2 regions of the Devosia sp. BK genome follow, and region 2 is predicted to be linked to the other one. Evidence: riboswitches for the same ligand, from Rfam matches in the RefSeq annotation. Region 2 holds a riboswitch; the other holds the start of a gene.
The links. A riboswitch is a leader RNA that binds a small molecule or an ion and turns the genes downstream of it on or off. The one in region 2 is predicted to bind cobalamin.

Region 1: linked by a shared signal. The riboswitch ahead of DevBK_RS08820 (DUF1852 domain-containing protein) and the one ahead of DevBK_RS18405 (TonB-dependent receptor plug domain-containing protein) in region 2 are both predicted to bind cobalamin.

Annotation. Positions count from the first base shown of each region.
Region 1 is NZ_JAIMBX010000001.1:1,799,210-1,806,169, forward strand. Features, by position in the region: gene DevBK_RS08810 (flavin reductase) at 1-373, opposite strand, end outside; gene DevBK_RS08815 (methionine synthase) at 491-1,519, opposite strand; gene DevBK_RS08820 (DUF1852 domain-containing protein) at 1,549-2,532, opposite strand; cobalamin riboswitch at 2,787-3,001, opposite strand; gene DevBK_RS08825 (gamma-glutamyltransferase) at 3,213-4,889, opposite strand; gene DevBK_RS08830 (ABC transporter permease) at 4,920-5,801, opposite strand; gene DevBK_RS08835 (ABC transporter permease) at 5,794-6,747, opposite strand; gene DevBK_RS08840 (peptide ABC transporter substrate-binding protein) at 6,819-6,960, opposite strand, start outside.
Region 2 is NZ_JAIMBX010000003.1:594,378-601,337, reverse strand. Features, by position in the region: gene DevBK_RS18415 (ABC transporter ATP-binding protein) at 1-838, shown strand, start outside; gene DevBK_RS18410 (ABC transporter substrate-binding protein) at 835-2,025, shown strand; cobalamin riboswitch at 2,090-2,282, shown strand; gene DevBK_RS18405 (TonB-dependent receptor plug domain-containing protein) at 2,462-4,360, shown strand; partial or broken gene metH (methionine synthase) at 4,486-6,960, shown strand, end outside.

The sequences.
Region 1 (6,960 bases), on a different contig from region 2:
CAAAGCTCACTGATGCGGTGGCGAGGACGGGGACTCCGGCAAAACCCTCGTGCCATTCGCCAAGGGCAAAGCGCTCCAAGCCCGGCATTCTGCCTCCAAAAAGTTCCGAGAGGTCTTCCTGGCCCGGCCTCAACGTGTTGACGCAGAAGTGGCGGGCGTTCTCGAAGGCGTGAAAACATGAGCTGGCACGATTGATGCAAACGAGCAGTGTCGGGGGTGTATCGCTGACGCTGCAAACGGCCGAGGCTGTGAAACCGTAGCGTTTCTCAGCCAGCGTCGTGGTGACGATATTGACGGACGTGCCGAGGCGCGACATGCCGTTGCGATAGGTGGCTTTGTCCACAGAGTTGGGGCGATGGTCCAAGACGTCCATATCGGCCTCTCAAGCATATTTTAGGGCGGAAGAACCGGAGCGGCGTTTGTCGCTCCTTTTGATCGATTTAGCGGTGGCGAACTCAGCCGGCCACACGGGGTGACGACAGGTCGGTGCTTAAGCCGATAGCTCCTGGCGGACGATCGCAGCGCCAGCACTCAGGGCCTGCAATTTTCCCGTAGCGATCTTTCGTGAAAGAGGCGCCATGCCGCAATTGGTGCTGGGATAGAGCTTGTCGGCGTCCACGAACTGCAAGGCCTTCCGCAGGGTCGCGGCGACTTCTTCCGGAGTTTCGATGGTGTTGGATGCGACGTCGATCGCCCCAACCATGACCTTCTTGCCGCGAATAAGTTCGATCAGGTCCATGGGAACATGGGAATTATGGCACTCGAGCGAAATCAGATCGATGCTCGATTTCTGCAGCGTTGGCAGCGTCTTTTCATATTGCCGCCATTCGTCGCCGAGCGTCTTCTTCCAATCCGTGTTGGCCTTGATGCCATAGCCATAACAAATATGGACGGCGGTCTCGCACTTGAGTCCCTCGATCGCGCGCTCAAGCGTTGCTACGCCCCATTCGTTTACCTCGGCAAAGAAGACGTTGAAGGCCGGCTCGTCGAACTGGATGATATCGACGCCCGCGGCTTCAAGCTCCTTGGCTTCCTCGTTGAGGATTTTGGCGAACTCCCAGGCGAGCTTTTCGCGGCTTTTGTAATGCGCATCATAGAGCGTATCGATCATGGTCATCGGCCCCGGAAGGGCCCATTTGATCGGCTGCGTGGTCTGACGACGCAGAAACTTGGCGTCTTCGACAAAGACCGGCTTCTGGCGAGAAACGGCGCCCACGACGGTGGGCACGCTCGCATCATAGCGATCGCGAATGCGCACGGTTTCGCGCTTTTCGAAATCGACGCCATCGAGATGCTCGATGAAGGTCGTGACGAAATGCTGGCGCGTTTGTTCGCCGTCGCTGACGATATCGATGCCTGCCTGTTGTTGATCGGTGAGGGATAGGCGCAGCGCGTCCTGCTTACCCTCGACGAGTTCTTCGCCGTCCAGTTTCCAGGGCGACCAGAGCTTTTCAGGCTGGGCCAACCAAGAGGGTTTGGGCAGGCTACCAGCCGTCGAGGTGGGGAGGAGTTTGTTCATGATGCTCGATCTTCTGTTCTTTTAACTGTTCAGGACGCGTAGCTGGCGCACCACTGGTCGAGCACGCTCTTATAGGGCTTGATAAAATGCTCTTCGGCGAACTTGCCCTGCTCGACGGCGAGGCGGCTACGTTCGTCGCGGTCATAGATCACCCGCGTCACGGAATAGTCCTGGTGCTTCAGGTCGGGCTGATAGAGAGCTCCGGCAGCCGAATTGGCGTTATAGATCTCGGGCCGGTAGATTTTCTGGAACGTCTCCATCGTGCTGATGGTGCTGATCAATTCCAGATTGGTGTAGTCACCCAAGAGATCGCCCACATGGTAGAACGCGAGCGGCGCCACGCTATCGGGCGGCATGAAGTAGCGAACCTTGAGCCCCATTTTGGCGAAGTACTGATCAGTCGACGAGAACTCGTCCTGACGGTACTCGACGCCCATAACCGGGTGCTGATTTTCGGTGCGGTGATAGACTTTGCTGCTTGAGGCACTGATGCAGATAACCGGCGGCTTGCCGAAATTTGCGCGGTAGATGTCCGAGTTCAGAAATGCCTTGAATAGCTTGCCATGGAGATCGCCAAAGCTCTCCGGAATGTTGAATTTGGCCTGTCCCTTATTGTGCTCGGGCAACACGACGCTGAAATCGTAGTCGCGAACATAGGACGAGAAGTTATTGCCGACGATCCCATCGACGCGCTCATTCGTCCTCTTGTCCAGAATGGTCGACTTAAGGATTTCGATGAGGGGGAACGAGGCGCTCTTTCCTTCGGCACCGATCGTCAACTCGACCGTGACGATGTCGAGTTCGACGGTGTAGCGGTCAGCTTTGGGGTTATCCCAATACGCCAAGGCGTTGAATCGATTGTCGATCATCCTCAGCGCATTGCGCAGATTCTCCTGCCGCCTTTCGCCGCGAGCGAGATTGGCGAAGTTGGTGGTGACGCGCGTGTTTTCAGCGGGCTGATAGTCCTCGTTGAAAGCAACGGTCTTGATTGCGAAAGTCAGGTCTTTGGTCATGGAGCGGTCGCCGTCTCTTATCGGTCTTGGTGTCAGTCAGCAGGGTTGGAAGTGGCGCATGACGTTTCGCCCGCGCGCATCATCGGGACGTCGAGCAGACCTGGCATTCGTTGGTGGCACGCCAAACATGCCGGCGGATTTTGCATTTGAGACATGACAAGCCCCAGTTTGTTGGGGGCAAGGCCGAGGCAAGCACATAGCGAAACGGGCCGCGCTCGCGACCATCACTACGGCACACCAGGACACCCCGCCCGTGGACGTTATTTCGCCGAGGCAGGTCTCCTGGCTCGCGGGTCATCGCCGTTGCCCGTCTTCCCAGGTCTGACCCCAGTGACATGGTGGACTTCAGCTCGCCGCTTACAGTTGCGGGGGCAGCGCCGGCATTCCCGACCTTTCGGGGCACCGGCTTCCCTCTTAGCTCCGGCACATCGCAAGCGGCGACCGGAGAACCTTGGCCTCTGCACATTCCGGCAGAAGCCATTGCGAGTCAATACCGTATAAAGATATGTTTATATCTTTAATCCATAAGGTGAGTGGTTTCAGGTTTGCAAAGCGTGAAGCAGCATGACGCGAGCCCCTTGCTCGCGTTGAAGCTAAAGCTATCTCGATAAAGAGATTTTGGTCGTGAAGCTAATAGCGACGGTCGCGCCGCTCGGTGCGCGACCAAGGCCAGTCTTCCGCTAGATCAAAGACGCAGCGGTGCCGGTGCGCCTGAAATCGGCCGATGCCATGAGGCCGGCATCGCTGCGCCAGCACATCTGGAAGGAGCCCATATTCCAGTCCCATGCCGGCATGGGCGTGAGATGGAGGCCGAGGGCGGTGACGCCTAGGACGGCTTCTGGTGCCAAGCGACTTTCGATCGTGAGCGCATAATTGTCCTCGAGCGGCAGCATGCGCGGGGCATCAGACGCCGCATCGGGCGTCATGCCGAAGTCGAGGATATTGACGAGCATCTGCGCCACTGTCGCGTAGACATTGCCTGGCGTGCCGAGCGCCAGCCAAGGCGCGCCATCCTTCATGACGAAGGTATTGCCCAAGATGTTGCGCATGCGGGCGCCGGGGGTGCGCCAATTGGAAAAGTGCGCGTTCATCGACGTCTGCTCGTGCGATCCCATCATGGCAACGCCGCCGACAGCCATGCCGGGGATGCCACCCGATTGCACCGTGTTCATCATTTGAAGCCAATTGCCTTCGGCATCGACGATCGAAATTTCACAACTGCCGACCGGCGCCTTGGACTTGGCGCTGTTCCAACCGGACGCCGCAAAGGCGGCGGCGCCTGTGGTCAACCGCACATGGTCGGTCAGGTCGACCTTGGGCCGGCTGGCCTGGATCAGTTGGGCCAGCGAGCGGTGATAGGCCGGGTCCGTGATGGCGGCGGCGCCCTCGCCGAAATATTGCGGGTCATGAAGGAAGCCGCATGCCTGTTCGGCCAGACGGAGCGCGTGGCTCATATAGAAGAGATAATCGGCGCCAAATGGCTCCATCTGGGCAATGCCCGCCTCCTCGAGCACGCCCAGCACCAGCGAGCAGAACACCGCCTGACGCTCCGGCGGGGCCAGACTGACAATCTCATTGCCGCGATGACTAAAACTCAATGGCTCCTGCCAGCGCGGCGGGTTGGCGGTCATATGGTCGAGCCGCGCCGGCCAGCCGAGGGCGTTGCCGACCGCCACGAAATCACGCGCCCATTGGCCTTCCGTAAAGTAGGTTGGACCCTCCTCCGCCAAAGTCCGAAGCGTCTTTGCCAAAGAGGGATTTCGCGTGATGCTGCCGACGGGTGGCAGATAGCCATCGGGCATGAAGACGGCGCGGCCTTCTTCGAAATAGGTCGAAAAGGGAGCGGCGAAGACGTTGACGCCATATTCGAAAGAGGAGACAGGATGCCCTTCCTCCGCCCAGCGAATGGCATCCTGGCACAATTCAGACCATGGTCGCGTGCCAAAGCGATCGTGCATGGCGCCAAGTCCGGGCATAAAACCAGGAATGGCTGCTTGCGGTCCCGGCGCGCCCTCCCGCGCCCAACCGCCGACGCCGTTGATCGGCCGGAATGGCGCTAGGTCGTGCGGCAAGGTGCCGAGTGAATTCAACTGAGAGGCGCGCTTGGTTTTGGCGTCCCAATAGAGAAACGAGACCATGCCCGCATGGCTCGTCAGGTGGGGTTCAACTGCCGCTTGCACCAAGGCTCCGGCGATGGCGGCGTCTGCAGCATTGCCACCACCGGCCAGGACTTTCATCACGGTTTCGGTGACGATCGGATTGCCGGTGCTCGCCACTGCCTTGCCGCGCGCCAGAGGCTTGGGGCCTTGGTCGACTATATAGCGGCTTTGCAGGTCAATCAGGCGTGCTTGATCCAACTGATGTCACCGTTTTCTTCGAGATAGAGATTATTCCTTCGGCTCCATGGCGTCGCGGAGACCATCGCCAAGGAAATTCACGGCCAGCACCGTGCAAAGGATCAACAGCCCCGGGGGAATGGCTAGCCAAGGCGCGACGCTGAGATAGGAACTGGCGCTGTTGAGCAGGTTCCCCCAGGTCGGCACCGGCGGCTGGATACCGAAGCCCAAAAAGCTCAGCGCCGATTCCAGCATGATGGCGCTGCCTACGGCCAGGGTGGCCGATACGGTGATAGGGCCGATGGCATTGGGCAGGATATGGCGGAACATGAGGCGCGCGCCCCCTGCCCCCAAGGCGCGGGCCGCCTCGACGAATTCGCGCTCACGAAGCGCCAGAAACTGGCTCCGCACTAAACGCGCCGTACCCATCCAGATCAGCATGCCGACGATGGCGACAAGGAGAGGCGGACTGGGACGAAAGAGCCCGGACAGCAGCAGCACAAGCGGCAAAGTCGGGATCGACAACATCACGTCGGTCAGCCGCATCAAGAGCGCGTCGGTCCAGCCACGGTAAAAACCTGAGAGCGCGCCCACCAAAGTCCCGGCTATCGTCGCAATGATTGCGCCCGCAAGACCGACAGCGAGCGATACGCGACCGCCATAGATCAGCCGGGTCAGGGAGTCGCGACCAAGTTCGTCAGTCCCCAGCCAATGCTGCGCTGAAATCGGTCCGGGTGAACCAATCAGCATGAAATCCTGCCCATCGAAGGAATAGGGCGAGAAATAGGGGCCGATGATGATCGCGACGGCGAGAAGCAACAAGAACGTCAGACCAGCTACTGCCGGCTTGTGCTTGAAGAAACGCTTGATGACGCGACGGCCATAGCTTTGCGGCGGCTGCACCTTGGCCAGCGGAATGGCAGTGTCAACCATAGCGGATCCTTGGGTCGAGCGATGCATAGGCGAGATCAGCGATGATGTTGGCGATGATGATGCCGAGCGAGCCCATCATCATCAGGCCCATGAGCATCGGATAGTCGCGGCCATCCATGCTTTCCATGAAAAGACGTCCAATACCGGGCCAGGCAAAGACGGTTTCAGTGATGACAGCACCGGAAATCACGGTGGCAAAATCCACCGCGATGACGGTGACTGCCGGGATCATGGCGTTACGCAGGGCGTGGAGAATAACCACCCCCCGCTCCGAGCGACCCTTGGCATAAGCGGTACGGATATAGTCCTGATTGAGCACGTCGATCATGCCGGACCGGATAAATCGGCTCCAACTGGCGACAGTGGCGAGCGACAATACTGCGGCAGGCATGACGATATGGCGCAGACGATCGAGAAAATCGCCGCCGCCGATGGATTTATAGCCAGCCGATGGCAGCCAACCCAGTTGCACGGAAAACAGCAATTGCAGCAGCAAGGCCAGCCAAAAGACGGGGATCGAGATACCCGCGAACGAGGCCAGCGTCAGGCTGCTATCGAGCTTCGAGCCACGACGCGAAGCGCTGATGATCCCGAGAGGAATCGCGATGATGAGGGAAATGATCAGCGCAAGGCCGCCAAGTTCCAAAGTTGGCCCGAGGCGCAAGACGATTTCGGTCAGCACCGGGCGACCAGTGCGGATGGAATAACCCCAATCGCCGACCACCATGGATTTCAGCCAGAGGAGGTATTGAATCGGCACCGGTTGATCCAAGCCATACGCGGCAGAGATCTGCGCCAGCGCTTCCTTACTGACGGCAGGGTTCTCGGTATACATATCGAGCGGACCGCCCGGCGCCAGATGGATAATGGCGAAGAGGATGACCGAAATACCCAGCAGCAGCGGGATGGCGCTCAATAGACGGCGCAAGACGTAACCAAAACTCATGCCGCCTCCAGGCTCGCAAAAAGAAAATGCCCCCGGCCCGTTGCGGCCGGGGGCGTTTGGTCTAGTGGAGATTACTCCATGTACCAGGCAGAGGTATCGACGAAGTTGGTCATGTTGGTTGGGTTCGGCACGAAGTTCTTGAGCTTGGTGGTCTTGGCGATCAAGGCCACGTTGTTGACCAGCGAGATGGTCGGCAGGTCTTCGGCCAGGATG
Region 2 (6,960 bases):
CCTGCGGCCGCTCTCCGGAACCGTTGCTATCGCAGGAAGTGATACCGCCCGAATGTCACCTGCCGAGCTGGCCCGGCACGTTGGGGTCGTGCTCACAGAGCGCATCAACATCGGCGCCATGCCGGCTTTTCGGCTGGTCGAGCTCGGCCGATACCCGCACGTGAATTGGGCGGGACAGTTGGGCGAGGCGGATCGAGAGATTGTACGGGAGGCTATTGTCTCCGTCGGCGCAGCGCATCTGGCACATCGCGATATCAACGAATTGTCGGACGGCGAACGCCAGCGCTTCATGATCGCGCGGGCTCTCGCACAAAAGCCATCCGTTCTGTTGCTCGATGAACCATCGGCATTTCTTGACGTATCAGGGCGTGTCGAGATGGTCGCCATGCTCCGCCATTTGGCGCGCGATCAAAATATTGCGGTCATTCTTTCGAGCCATGATCTCGACCTGTCGCTGCGCACCGCCGACACGATCTGGTTGATCGATGGCAAGCGCCACGTGCATATCGGTGCGCCGGAAGACCTGCTTGCCGATGACACCTTTGCGGCGGTGTTTTCGGGGCCAAACGTTACCTTTTCGGTAACCGATCAAAGCTTCAGGATCAGAACGCATCCTCGCGGTCGCGCCTTCGTTTCCGGTTTTGCAGGCCGAGTAGATTTTGCGCGTTCAGTTCTCGAACGGGAGGGATTTGCGCCCTCGGATGCGCGCATGGCCGAGTTGATCGTGACCGTCGGAGAACAAGGATGGACGGCAGAAGGAAACGGCACGCAGGCGGAGGGACAGAGCTTTGCAGACCTTGCCCGCTTTGCTCGGCGAACGGGAGAAAGCGTCCAGTGATTTCCAATCGAGTTTTTCTCGGCATGCTCCTTGCCCTTTTCAGTGTGTTGCCATCGATGGCGGCGCCTGCGCTCGACGCGAAGGGCTGCGCTACCGCTTACGAGGCGGGGCAGGACTATTTTGCAGCCAAGTCGCAGATCGAATTTTCGGACAATTTCTCCGTCGCGTATTTTGGGAATTACAAAATCGTCACCGTCGACCGGCCCTATCCGGGCGGTCAACCCGAGCACTATGTGCTGGTGCAATGCGGCACGCCAAGCCCGGACCTCGGACCGGACATGGCCAATGTGCCGCGGATTAGCGTGCCGGTTCAGTCGCTGTTTTCAGGCAGCACGGCACAGGCTCCTGCGCTTGTCACCGTCGGCGGATTGAAGGCGCTGACCGGAGTAGCCCGGCGAGATTTCATCGCGACGCCGGAAGTCATTGCGCAGATGGAAACAGCCGGGGTGGTCGAATACGAAACCTCGGGGGTCGTCGATATCGAGGCCGTGGTGGCGGCGCGGCCCGACGTGTTCATGGCGGGCGGGAGTGGCGAGGCCGAAATTCAGCGGCTCGCAGCGACAGGCATTGCCGTCGTCAACTTTGCCGACTGGCAGGACACATCGCCGCTCGGCCGGGCCGAATGGGTCAAGTTCATGGGGCTTTTCTTCAATGCCGAAGCCAAGGCCGACGAGAGCTTTGCAGAGGTCGCAAAGCGATATGCAGCAGCGGAGGCATTGGTCTCAGGAGTTGCGGAAGACGATAAGCCGTTTGTCCTCAGCGGACAGGCGTTCGGTGGCGTGTTCTTTGCGGCGGGCGGCAAGTCATTCATTGCGCAGCTCATTGCCGATGCAGGCGGACGCTATATCTTTGCTGATAATACCAGCACCGGTAGCTTCGAAATCCATGACCTCGAACAACTTGTGACCCGCGCGCGGGAGGCAAGTGTCTGGATCCAGGCGGCAATGACCTATCGCAGCCTTGCCGATATCGCGGCAGAAAATCCCCGCCTCGCCGCGCTGCCCGCGGCCCAGGCAGGAGAGGTATGGATACCCGATGCATTGAAGGGGCCGAATGGCGGCGTGCAGTTCTACGAACTGGGCACCATGCGCCCCGATCTGGTGCTGCTGGATCTGATCTCGATCCTCTATCCAGAAAAACTGCCGGGCTACCAGCGCGTGTTCAATCGCGCGATCACGATCGATTAAGGCGACACTGTGGATAGCCCCTCGCGAACGGCCTTACGTCGTTGACTTGAATTAAGGCTTTGTTCATTTTCGGCCCGTCCATGGTCCTCGCAAGGGGATAATAGGGAAGCCGGTCAAGGAGCGATCCCCAGTCCGACGCTGCCCCCGCAACTGTAAGCGGAGACGACGTTTCAGTGTCCACTGGCTTTTGGGCTGGGAAGGCGAAACGTCGGCTTGATCCGCGAGCCAGGAGACCTGCCATGGAAGCGGATTCATTTCAGGCTGATCGGGCGGATCGGGCGGAGGACAAGACAGACGATGAGCGATCGTCCCCCGATGCCGTCGCGCCGCTAATCCGGCCGCACGCCCCACCTCATTTCAATCTCTGTGCGCCTCATGCGCGGGAAGCATTCACGCTTCCGCCTGAGCCGTCGCGCCACCTCGAAAGCCACGCCCTATGCGTTTCAAGTCGCTCACCTCGTCCATCGCCCTGCTGACTGCCACTCTGGCGATAGCCCTTCCCGTTACGGCTCAGGAAACGATCCTCCCCAAGCTCGTCATCAATGCCGGTGGCCTGACCCCGTTTGAAGAGAATGAAATCGGGCGGTCCTATACCGTGATCGATGGTGATCAGATCGCATTGAGCGGCACGCCCTATATCGCGGACGTGCTGCGTCAGGTGCCGGGGTTTGCGGTGTCGCGCACGGGCTCATTCGGCAACAAGACGCAGATCCGTGTCCGTGGCGCCGAAGCCAATCATGTGCTCGTACTGATCGATGGCGTGCCGGTCAGCGAAAACTCGGACGGGGAATTCGACTTTGCGCGCCTGGCGATGACCAATGTCGAACGCATCGAAATTCTGCGTGGGCCGCAAAGCGCGTTCTGGGGCGCCAATGCCATGGCGGGCGTTATCAATATCGTGACGAAATCGGTATCCGAGGACGGTTTGCACGGCACTCTGGCGGGTGAAACGGGCACAGACGGCACGAAGATGACAAGCGGGTCGCTGGCCTATGGCCAGGACAATTTCGACATTTCGGGTTCGCTGACCATGCGGCACACCAACGGCTTCAATGTCTCCTCGTTTGGCACCGAGCTCGACGGAGCCAATCATATCGATGCCAATGGTCGGTTTGCCGCCGATATCACGCCGCAGCTTACCCTTGATGGCAGCATCCGTTATGCGCGCATCGATGCGTACGCTGATGGCCAGGATTTTTCCGGGATCGTTCAGGACACTCCGGATACCGCCACCATCAAGGAGCTTTCCGGCGCTCTTGGTCTTGGCTGGGTGAGCGAAGATGGCCTTTGGTTTCAAAATGCCCGCGTCAGCGCCGGCACGATCGAGCGCGGCGCCAACGATCAGTTTGGCGCTTCGCTCAATACCAACGATCGTTACAAAGCGTCTTATCAAGTCGGTCGCAACTTCGACACGCCGGATTTCCTCGACAGCACGCATACCGTTACCCTCGGCTATGATGTGGTCTACGAAACCTTCCAGCAACTCGTGCCGACCAAGCTCGATGTGCAGAAGCGCGTCACCAATTCGCTCGTCGGGGAATATCGCGGCACCTATTTCGATCAGGTTTTCCTTACCGCAGCCCTGCGCCACGATTTCAACGAAGGCTTTGCCGACGTCACCACCTATAGCCTCAGCGGCGCATGGCAGGTTCCGGATACCGGAACGCGCCTCCACGCTTCGCTCGGGACCGGTTCGACCAATCCGACCTTCTACGAACAGTTCGGCTTCAATCCTGCCCTGTTCATTCCCAATCCCGGTCTGGTGCCGGAATCGAGCTTTGGCTGGGATATTGGGGTCGAGCAGAGCCTGCTTGACGGTGTGGTTGTTCTCGATGCGACCTATTTCAACCAGACGCTCGAAAACCAGATCCAGACGCAGGGCTTTGCACCGAGCACGGTCGTCAATCTGCTCGGCACCAGCACCCGCCAAGGCGTCGAGCTATCCGCTCGCGTCAACATCGTCGAAGGTCTGACCGCCGGCGTGACCTACACCTATCTCGACGCTCGCCAGCCGAATGGTGCACGAGAGATCCGTCGTCCCGAGCATTCCGGCGCGATCGACATCGCCTATACGCTGCCGGAAATTCCGTTGACGCTGCATAGCGAGGTGGTTTTGAACGGGCCAAACCTCGATACCGACTTTTCGCAATTCCCAGCTGTCAACGTGACGCTTCCTGCCTACACCGTCGTCAATGCCGGCCTGAATTATAAGATCAACGACCAGGTCGAGGTCTATGGCCGCGTGCAGAACCTCTTCGACACCAAGTACCAGGAGGTTCTGGGCTACAATACGCAGGGCCGGACTTTCTATGCAGGAGCCAAGGCGAGCTTCTGACGCCTTCACATCTGCCGGCATGAGCACCACATCTGGCTTGGCTTTCTTTTCCGAAAAACCCTCGGTAAAAGGCCAGGAAAGACGAGGTCATCATGCCGGCAAACCCATCCCCCAGCCGTAAGCTCCTGGAAAAATTGGCGCGTGAGCGCATCCTTGTTCTGGATGGCGCCATGGGCACGCAAATCCAGGGATTGGGGCTTTCCGAGGATGACTTCGTCGGCCACGGGTTTGGTCACGCATGCCGGCATCATTCCGATCATCCGCAGAAGGGCAATAACGACCTTCTGATCCTCACCCAGCCCGAAGCGATCGAAGAGATTCACTTCAAATACGCCATGGCTGGTGCCGATATCGTCGAGACCAATACTTTTTCGGCGACCACGATTGCCCAGGCCGATTACGGCATGGAATCGGCGGTGCATGATCTCAATGTCGAGGGTGCGCGTGTCGTGCGCCGCGCGCTTGATCGCGCGACCGCTATCGACGGCAAGCCGCGCTTTGTGGCCGGCGCCGTTGGACCAACCAACCGCACGGCATCAATCAGCCCCGATGTAAACAATCCCGGTTTTCGCGCGGTAACGTTCGAAGACCTGCGCAAAGCCTATTCGCAGCAGGTCAACGGCCTCATCGCGGGCGGTGCAGACGTCATCCTGATCGAAACGATCTTCGATACGCTCAATGCCAAGGCGGCGATCTTTGCCTGCATGGAAGCTTTCGAAGCGACCGGCGTGGCGCTGCCGATGATGATCTCGGGTACGATTACCGATGCCTCGGGGCGGACGCTGACCGGGCAGACGCCGACTGCCTTCTGGCATTCGGTCAAACATTCGCGTCCCTTCACCATCGGGCTAAACTGTGCGCTAGGAGCCGAGGCAATGCGCCCGCACATGACCGAAATTTCGGGCGTCGCCGACACCTTTACCTGCGCCTACCCCAATGCCGGCCTGCCTAACGCCTTCGGCCAATATGATGAAGGCCCAGAGGACACCGCCAAACAGGTGGGCGAGTTCGCGCGCGAAGGCATTGTCAATGTGGTGGGCGGCTGCTGTGGTACGACGCCGGACCATATCCGCGCCATCGCTGATGCCGTTGCAGGCGTTGCGCCGAGGGTCGTCCATTGAGCCGCTATCTCCGCCTTTCCGGCCTCGAGCCTTTCGTCCTCACGCCCGATATTCCCTTCGTCAATATCGGCGAGCGGACCAATGTCACGGGCAGTGCGCGCTTTCGCAAGCTGATCACGGCGCGGGATTATACGGCGGCGCTCGCTGTGGCGCGCGATCAGGTCGAGAATGGCGCGCAGGTCATCGACATCAACATGGACGAGGGGCTGATCGACTCCAAGGCCGCCATGGTCGAGTTCCTCAACCTCATCGCTTCGGAGCCGGAAATCGCCCGCGTTCCGGTGATGATCGACTCTTCCAAATGGGAGGTGATCGAGGCGGGCCTGCAATGCGTGCAGGGCAAGCCGATCGTCAATTCCATCTCGCTCAAGGAAGGCGAAGAGCAGTTCCGGCACTATGCTGGTCTCTGCATGGCCTATGGTGCCGCCGTCGTCGTCATGGCCTTTGACGAACAGGGCCAAGCCGATACCTATCAGCGAAAGATCGACATTTGCGCGCGTGCCTATAAAATCCTAGTCGAAGAAATGGGCTTTCCGCCCGAAGACATCATCTTCGACCCAAATGTGTTCGCCGTGGCGACCGGCATCGAAGAGCACGACAATTACGGCGTCGACTTCATCGAGGCGACGGCCTGGATCCGCCAGAACCTGCCCTATGCCCATATTTCGGGTGGCGTTTCCAATCTCTCCTTCAGCTTCCGCGGCAATGAGCCGGTGCGCGAGGCGATGCATGCCGTGTTTCTCTACCACGCCATCAAGGCGGGCATGGACATGGGCATCGTCAATGCCGGGCAGCTTGCCGTCTATGACCAGATCGACCCGGAACTGCGCGAAGCGTGCGAGGATGTCGTCCTCAACCGCAAGCCGAAAACCGGCGGTACGGCGACCGAGCGAATGCTTGAAATTGCCGATCGCTTCAAGGGCGGCGCGCGTGAAGAAAAGGTCCGTGACCTTGCCTGGCGCGAATGGCCTATCGACAAGCGGATCGAGCATGCGCTCGTCAATGGCATCACCGAATTCATTGAGGCCGACACCGAAGAAGCGCGCCAGAATGCCGAGCGCCCGCTGCATGTGATCGAAGGCCCGTTGATGGCCGGCATGAACGTCGTCGGCGACCTCTTTGGCGCGGGGAAAATGTTCCTACCGCAGGTGGTCAAATCGGCGCGCGTGATGAAGCAGGCCGTGGCGGTGCTCCTCCCCTATATGGAAGAGGAAAAAGCCCTGACCGGCGGCGATCAGCGGCAATCGGCCGGCAAGATCCTGATGGCGACGGTCAAGGGCGACGTCCACGATATCGGCAAGAACATCGTCGGCGTCGTGCTCGCCTGCAACAATTACGAGATTGTCGACCTCGGCGTCATGGTGCCGCCGCAGAAGATTTTGGAAACGGCGCGCGCGGAGAAGGTCGATGTCATCGGGCTTTCGGGTCTCATCACGCCCTCGCTCGATGAAATGGTGCATCTCGCCTCCGAAATGGAGC